Regions from separate parts of the Rhodococcus sp. NPDC058521 genome, predicted to be linked through region 1. Evidence: riboswitches for the same ligand, from Rfam matches in the RefSeq annotation. Region 1 holds a riboswitch; the other holds the start of a gene.

The links. Region 1 has a riboswitch for thiamine pyrophosphate ahead of ACFWO3_RS19955 (TenA family protein). Riboswitches for the same ligand answer to the same signal wherever they lie in the genome.
Region 2: linked by a shared signal. The riboswitch ahead of ACFWO3_RS07030 (3-oxoacyl-ACP reductase) and the one ahead of ACFWO3_RS19955 (TenA family protein) in region 1 are both predicted to bind thiamine pyrophosphate.

Annotation. Positions count from the first base shown of each region.
Region 1 covers NZ_JBHXNL010000016.1:78,191-82,371, forward strand. Annotated here, with positions in the region: gene ACFWO3_RS19945 (MFS transporter) at 1-380, shown strand, start outside; gene ACFWO3_RS19950 (carboxylesterase/lipase family protein) at 373-1,938, opposite strand; TPP riboswitch at 2,041-2,136, shown strand; gene ACFWO3_RS19955 (TenA family protein) at 2,130-2,846, shown strand; gene ACFWO3_RS19960 (ABC transporter substrate-binding protein) at 2,843-3,865, shown strand; gene ACFWO3_RS19965 (ABC transporter permease) at 3,880-4,181, shown strand, end outside.
Region 2 covers NZ_JBHXNL010000003.1:137,236-141,416, forward strand. Annotated here, with positions in the region: gene ACFWO3_RS07025 (LLM class flavin-dependent oxidoreductase) at 1-1,206, opposite strand, end outside; gene ACFWO3_RS07030 (3-oxoacyl-ACP reductase) at 1,208-1,969, opposite strand; TPP riboswitch at 2,023-2,119, opposite strand; gene ACFWO3_RS07035 (LLM class F420-dependent oxidoreductase) at 2,141-3,121, opposite strand; gene ACFWO3_RS07040 (MarR family winged helix-turn-helix transcriptional regulator) at 3,207-3,641, shown strand; gene ACFWO3_RS07045 (organic hydroperoxide resistance protein) at 3,676-4,098, shown strand; gene ACFWO3_RS07050 (oxidoreductase) at 4,111-4,181, opposite strand, start outside.

The DNA.
Region 1 (4,181 bases):
CCCGCCGGAAGGTGCTCATCGCGGCTGCCGTCGTTCTGGGGTTCGCAATGGTCGCGATGGCGTTCCTCCCACCCCTGTGGGTGATCCTCCTGCTGGCCGCACTCCAAGGCTTCGTGTTCGGGCCGGTGGGCCCGATTGTCAACTACGCCATGCAAACACGCAGCCCGGAACACATGCGCGGCAGGGTGGTCGGCGTGATGACGTCCACGGCCTACGCGGCCGGACCGCTGGGATTCGTCTTCGCCGGGCCGATGCTCGACCGACTCGGCATACAACCGACGTTCTTTGCACTGGCCATTCCCGTCGTGGCCCTCGGACTGGTCTGCCTCGGATTCTCGAGCCTGCGGGGGCTCGACCCCGAGACCGACGCTGTCAGTTGAAGCCCATGACCTCTTCTCCCCACGCCTCACGCAGTACCTGATCCGGGTCGCCGACCACGGCATCCGCGGTATCGATCAGCAGGGTGTTTCGGGTCTGCTCGTCGTACGGCGGCCAGTGCTTGGAGGCGTCGAGAGCGGCGGGAACCCCGTGTGCGGCGAATGCGAGCCACCGTCGCTGCATTCGACCCGACACATCCAGTGCCGCCTTGCGTCCACCGATCCAGAAGGTCGGGTCCACGTTCAGCGTCCCGAAATTGCCGAATACATAGGGCAATTCCGTTGCGTGCCCGGCCCCAACCCGGGCGGCCTTCAACATCGGTGTCGCATGATCGAAGCGATACATCCATGTCGGCGAATGACGGCTGTGCGCGTCGGCCACCCACAGTGCCGGCATCCTGAAGGCCGCGTCACGAGACATGGCCAGTGCGCCACTCGGTTTCGCCCGATCCGGATATGCGGACAGGATGTCGGCGAGGCGCGCTGCAGACAGTTCGGGGTGATCGGCGGCAATAGCGCGCAACATCTCCTGGACCGCGTCGGTACTCACCGGCAACAACGGCGACTTCATGAACTTGAAGATGGACGCCTCGTCCTTGTTCGACCCGATGATCAACGGGATTCGGTGCGACAGTCCCTTCTGGAACGCCGCCACCGGATACTTCGGAACGAAGTCCCGGTCCACCACCGGCGCCATCGCCAAGGTGCCGGGAATTTTGGTCGGCACCTCTTCCACCAGGGTGTCCCCTGCGGCGACGATCTGTTCGATCGGCAGTTCTCGCAGTTCCTGCGCCCGGTCGCGGTCCAGGTCGAGGATGCCGAGAAGGCGCTCCGCGACGCTGGCCGCACGTTCACTTCCGTACACCGACGTCGCAGGTGGGCTCTGTGCGATGACCCGATGGAAGAGCCCCTCTGCGCTGGGACACGTCATGAGTGTCGTCAGCGAACCTGCGCCGGACGACTCACCGAATGCGGTCACGCTGTCGGGATCGCCGCCGAAGTCCGCGATGCAGTCCCGCACCCACTCGAACGCGGCCACCTGGTCTCGGAGACCACAGTTCGTATCGAAGACCTCGTCTCCGGTCGAGAACGACGACAGGTCGAGAAATCCGAGTGGCCCGACGCGGTAATTGATGGTCACGACCACGACATCGCCGCGCTCTGCGAGCAGACGTCCGTCGTAGATGGCCTGGGCCGACGAACCGAGACAGTAGGCGCCCCCGTGGACCCACACCATGACCGGCCGTTTCTTGCCGTCCGGGAGAGGTGCCCACACGTTGAGCGAGAGGCAGTCCTCGTCGTACTTCAGATCCTCGTCGATGGGGACGGCGGTGCTCGGTGCCTGTGGCGCCATGGGACCGAACTCGCGTCCGTCCAGCACACCCTCCCACCGGTCTGGTGCAACCGGCGCACGGAACCGCAGCCTCCCGATCGGCGGGGACGCGTACGGGATGCCTTTCCACGCATACACTGCGCCTTCACCCGACTTCTCAGCATATCCGCGAACGTCCCCATCGCGGGTATGCACGACATGAGTGACGTCGGACGAGGCTGGTTTCACGTGCGAATCTCCTAACGCGAGGCGTACAGGAATCTTCCTGCAAACCTACCAATTCCGGGACGTGCGAGAGAGCGTGCGAGCGAAGGACTGTTATTGTCTCCACGTTCTGACACGGGGTGCTCCGCACATGCGGGGCTGAGATCACACCCGGGAACCTGCTCAGGTAATGCTGACGAAGGGATGTCGAAGAAGTGAACAGTTCTGCCCGAACGAAGGTGACGGAATCTCCCCGTTTCACCGATCGCCTGTGGGATACGGCGAGCGTGGTCCGCGCCGGAATAGACGACCTCGAGTTTCTCCGGCGTCTCGGTGACGGCACCCTCCCGCTCGACGTGTTCCGCACCTATATAGAGCAGGACCTGCTGTACCTGACGGAGTACGCGAAAGCCCTTTCCATCGTTGCCGCGCACGCCCCGACCGCTGATGCAGCCGGGTTCTGGGCCGGCGCCGCCGTGGAGTCGGCAACGGTCGAGGCAGCCCTCCACAAGGACCTGCTCACCAGCGGCACCCTTCCTGCCTCGGAGCGTGAGCCTGCGCCGACGCCGGCGTGCCTCGCTTACACCTCCTATCTGACCGCGACTGCCGCCACCGAGCCGTATGCGGTAGGTGCTGCTGCCGCGCTTCCCTGCTTCTGGATCTACGCCGACGTCGGGCGGCGGCTCGCAGCGAGCGCACACGAGGTGCTGGAAGCGGACCCTGCCCACCCGTACGCACGGTGGGTGACCACCTACGACGCCGAAGAGTTCCACGTCGAGGTCGCCAAGGCGCGTGCCCTCGTCGACGAGGCTGCAGATGCATCGACCGATGCGGTCCGCGATGCCATGACCCAGGCGTTCGTCGTCGCAGCGCGGTACGAACTTATGTTCTGGGACGCACCCCTGAACCCACAGAACTGGCCAGCGTCGTGAGGGCGACGACGCTGCGTCGAATCGCAGTGGTCGCGGCGGTTGCTGTTGCGGCCGTGGGTGTTCTCACCGGCTGCGGAACCGGGCAGTCGGCGAACACCATCCGTTTCGCGCTCGATTGGACGCCCAACACCAATCACACGGGCCTGTACGTGGCTCTGCAGCAGGGCTATTTCGCAGATGCCGGGCTCGACGTGCAGGTATTGCCGTACAACAGCACCTCCCCGGATACCCTCGTGGATTCCGGCAACGCCGAGTTCGGGGTGGGGTTTCAGAGCTCGTCGACGTTCTCGAAGGCTGCCGGCGCGGAGACGGTGTCCGTCCTGGCGCCCTTGCAGCACTGGGCCACCGGAATAGCCGTGAAGGCGGACAGGCCGGGCATCACTCGCCCCCGTGACCTCGACGGAAAGATCTTCGCAGGCTTCGGTGACGCCGACAGCATCGAGACACTGCGGCAGATCATCAGAAACGACGGGGGCAAGGGCGAATTCCAGACGGTCACGCTCGGCACGTCCGCATACGAGGCCGTGTACTCGGGTGAAGCCGACTTCACCGTGTCCTTCTTCGCCTGGGAGGGCATCGAGGCCGAGCACCGCGGAACCCCGATGGCCTACTTCGACTACACCGATTACGGCTTCCCCGATGCGTACGCACTGATCATCGAGGCGAATCGGCCGTGGTTGGACGCACACCCCGAGCAGGCCCACAAGTTCGTCGAGGCCCTGCAACGCGGCTACCAGTTCGCGGCCGACAACCCCGACGAGGCGGCGAAAGACGTGATCGCGGCCAATCCCGGCGCATTCACCGACGAAGACCTGGTGTACGAGAGCCAGCGAATGCTGTCGGCGGACTACATGCGCGACGACACCGGCCGAGTCGGTCCCCAGACGGTCGAGAAGTGGACCGGCTACTCGAAGTTCCTGTTCGACCACGGTCTTCTTACAGGACCGGACGGCGCGCCTCTGGACGCAGAACCGGACTGGTCGACGTTCTTCACCAACGACTACCTGCCCGCGGCCTGATGTCCGTCCGCACGATGCGTCGGGCCGGCGAGGACGCTGCTCCAGCCATGCAGGGGTCGCGGCTGGTTCGAGTGGCAGTTCCCGCGGTGATCGCCGCCGCCGTGCTGGTGGCGGTGTGGCAGGTGTACGTCATGGTGTCGGGAATCCGACCGCAAGTACTGCCCTCCCCGTTACGGGTGATCGAACAGGGTTGGTCGGACAGGGACAACCTGGCCGTACACGCCTCCGCCACATTGGAAGTGACCCTGCTCGGGTTCGCGGTGTCCCTGGTGTGCGCATCGGTATTCGCCGTCACGGCCGACTTCTCTCCGTGGCT
Region 2 (4,181 bases), on a different contig from region 1:
CACCTGGTCGACGAAGTCGTCGAGGCCGTGCGGGTACAGCGGCGGCATCAGGTTGAACCCGTCCGCCGCACCGCTACCGAACCAGTCCTCTATCTCGTCTGCAATCGACTCGGGCGTGCCGATCATCGTGGCGTGCCCGCCGCCGGCAGCGAGCGTCCCAAGCAATTCCCGAACCGTCGGCTCGTCCTTCCGAATGATCCGAAGAATGGTGTCGTAGCGTCCGTGCGGACCCGTGAACTCGGCCAGCGGTGGCAGCGCAGGCACGGGTGCGTCCAGATTCCATTCGAAACAGTCCTGCTGAACGAACGTCGACAACTGCCGCAACGACTGCTCCACCGGCAACAGTGCGTCGAGTTCCGCCTTCTTGCGGCGGGCCTCGTCCATCGTGGACCCGACGTAGGTGACCAGACCCGGCATGATCGTCACACCGACCGGATCACGGCCCTCACGACGCACACGCTCCTTCACATCCCAGTAGTACGAATGCGCCGACTCTCGGTCGTAGGCAACCGCATAGATCCCTTCGGCGCGCTGTACCGCAAGAGCCCGCCCCTGTTCCGAAGCACCTGCCTGGAACAGGACCGGCATGCCTTGCGGCGCGCGCGGCACGTTCAGTGGTCCGTCGACGAGAAAGTTCTTCCCTCGATGATCGATGGCGTGCACCTTGTCCGGATCGGCGAAGAGTCCGCGGCGATCCGCCACGATTGCGCCGTCTTCCCACGAATCCCACAGTGCCAAAGCAACATCGACGAACTCTTCCGCCCGCTCGTAGCGTTCCGCATGTGGCGGCATCGCTTCCAGACCGTGATTGCGGGCTTCGGCGTCGAACATCGACGTCACCACGTTCCAGCCCACCCGTCCGCCACTGATGTGATCGAGCGAGGCCAACATGCGGGCCGCATGGAACGGTGTGTAGAACGTGCTCGACACCGTTGCCACCAAACCGACCTTCTCTGTCGCCCGAGCCACCGCCGACAGCGCCGTGAGGGGCTCGAGAAACCACACCCCGCCACCCGCAGGATCGCGGACCGAGTGTCCGTCGGCGAAGAACACCGCGTCGAGACAACCACGTTCGGCAGTGCGGGCCAGATCTTCGTAGTAGGAGATGTCCGCGAGCCGCTCCACCTCGGACTCCGGGTGGCGCCACGCAGCACCGTGGTGACCACATCCGAACAGGAAAGCGTTGAAGTGCAGTCGCCTGGTCATGTCAGTCCTTCACCAAGCCGCCGTCGACGACGAGGTTCTGGCCCGTCACGGACCTCGCCCACGGGGAGGCGAAGAACAGGACCGCATCCGCGAACTCGTCCGGGGTCGTCACCCGCCGCAACGGGGTGCTCGATGCGATGAGATCGAAGACTTCCTCGGGTGTTGCCGCGCTGGCATCGGTCGTGCGCAGCAGCCCGCCCGAAACCATGTTGACCGTGATGTTGTCCGGCCCCAGGTCCGCAGCCAGGGTCCGCGTCAGTGACAGCGCGGCCGCCTTCGCCGCCGTGTAATCGTGGTACGGAACCACCGGATTCTGAAAGAGGTTGGTCCCCACGTTCACGATGCGGCCGAACCCGGCTGCATGCATCCCCGCGAGCGCAGCCTGTGTTGTGTGGAGCGCAGCTTTCACACTGCCGCGTAGCTGCGTGTCGAATGCATCCCAACCGATGACATCGGCTTTGGCTCGCGCGTCACCGTCGAACGAGAAGTCGACCAACGCGTTGTTGACCACGGTGGTGACCGGGCCACCGAAGTGCTTCTCGGCGGCGGCGAACAATCCGGCCACCTGCTCCGCATCCGTCACGTCCGCCTGGACTGCGACCGCGCGGTTCCCGAACTCGGCTGCAAATGCCTCGGCCGATTCCCGGCTGCGACGGTAGTTCACGACCACCCGGGCGCCCTCACGACCGAAAGCGCGGGCCACGGCCGAGCCGAGTCCCCGCCCCCCGCCGGTGACCAATACTGTCTGCTCGTCGAGTTGCATCTCTGTCCTTCTGTTCGGTCAGCGAAACGAAACCGCAGAAGTGAAATGCGTACGCCGCACCACCGCGACATCCCTTCGCTGGTATCAGCCAGATCAGGTTCGACGGGTGTGTTCTCAGCCGCAGGAAGGACGGCACCCCGTGTCACTCCCGACAGTATGCACGAACAGGGGTCAGGCAACGAGGGGCTTGACGGTACGACCTGCCAGTCCCACGATGCCCGGCTCGTGTCCGTTGACGACCAGGTTGAGGACGATTCCGTCGATGCCCTTGTCCAGCACCCGCGTCTGCAATTGCTCGGCCACTTCGTCGGGCGCACCACAGAACTGACGATCGGTTGCCGCTGCCCGCTCCTCTTCGGATGCGGTGGACAGGTCGACACCCTGACGAAGGAGGTACTCCCGCTGCAGCCGCCTTGCCCTGTCGCCGTCCTCGTCGATGATGACGAAGGCCAGGTAGCTCGTTTCGAGAGCGGAGCGATCGCGGTTCGCCTCCGAGCACCGTGCGTCCAGCGCATCGAGCTTTCTCGTCAGTTCGCTCGTATTGCAGATGATGTTGAGGTGATCGGCGAAACGCGCGGCGAGAGCGAACGTCTTCTTCTCGCCGCCACCGCCGAGCATGATCGGTAGGTTGTCACGGAAACGCGGCTCGTTGATGGCGTTCTCGACGTGATACCACTTTCCGTCGAAGGTCGGCCGCTCGCCGTGCAGCATCGGCGCAATGATCTGCAGTGCTTCGTCGAGCCGCTCGAACCTGTCGGTGAACGTTCCGAACTCGTACCCGAACTGCTGGTGCTCGAGTTCGTACCAGCCGGCGCCGATACCCAGGATCGCGCGACCGCCACTCGCGACATCGAGCGTGGACACCGTCTTCGCCAGCATCGGCGGATTGCGGTAGGTGTTTCCGGTGACCAGAGCCGACAACTGGATCTTCTCGGTCGCCGTCGCCAACGCGCCGAGAGCCGTGTACGCCTCGAGCATCGGTTCTTCCGGGGCGCCCAGACCGGGTAGTTGGTAGAAGTGGTCCATCACGAAAGCTGTGTCGAATCCCGCGGATTCGGCCTCCCGGGCTTGCGCGATGACGGTCGGGAACAGGTCCGCGACCGAGTTGGAGTAACTGAAGTTCGGCATTTGGTATCCAAGGCGAATCGTCACTGCGTCGACGGTACGCCGCGCAATCCGGTCACGCTCGACACAATATTGATTGTGCACAATTCAATTGTGCACTACCATCGTGGGTGTGGGCAACGAACTCGAACTCGACCGGCAAGTATGCTTCGCCCTCTATTCGGCGTCCCGGGCCACCACGGGCACCTACCGGGCGATGCTCGACCGTCTCGGCGTCACCTACCCTCAGTACCTCGTGTTGCTCGTCCTCTGGGAGGAGGACGGAATCGGAGTCCGAGACATCGGAGGCCGTCTCCACCTCGACAGCGGAACGTTGTCGCCGCTTCTCAAACGCCTGGAATCGCTCGAACTCGTCGAACGTAGACGCGTCGGCTCGGACGAACGGCGCGTCCACATCCACCTCACGAAGTCCGGTTCGGAACTTCGCGAGCGCGCCACCGACATCCCGGCTGCCATTGCCGAGGCAACCGGCCTGTCGAGTAGCGAAATGACCTTTCTTCGTGACGTTCTGAACCGCGTCACCGCATCCCTGCGCGATGCACACTGACCCCGGTACCACCCAACCGAAAGGGATGAAAACCATGCACGTCCTTTACACCGCCGAAGCTCTCGCGACCGGAGAAGGCCGCAACGGACACACCCGGACCACCGATGGTCGAGTCGATCTGGACCTGGCCATTCCCACCGAGATGGGTGGCAGCGGCAACGGCGCGAACCCCGAACAGCTCTTTGCAGCCGGCTATGCAGCGTGTTTCCACTCCGCTCTGCAGTTGGTCGGCCGCCAGGACAAGGCCGACATCTCCGATTCCTCGGTTGGGGCGCGAGTCGGCATCGGCTCGATCGACGGCGGCGGCTTCGGCCTCACCGTCACGCTCGAGGTCTCGCTCCCGCACCTCCCCCACGACGAAGCTCTCGCCCTGACCGAGAAGGCCCACCAGGTGTGCCCCTACTCGAACGCGACGAGGGGCAACATCGAGGTCGCCTTGGAAGTCACCGACGACTGACCGACGCCTCCCTCAGACGAATCGGTAGGTGACCCCGGTGAGCTCCTCCGGCAGGTCCCACAGTGTCGCGGCCAGGGCCTCGT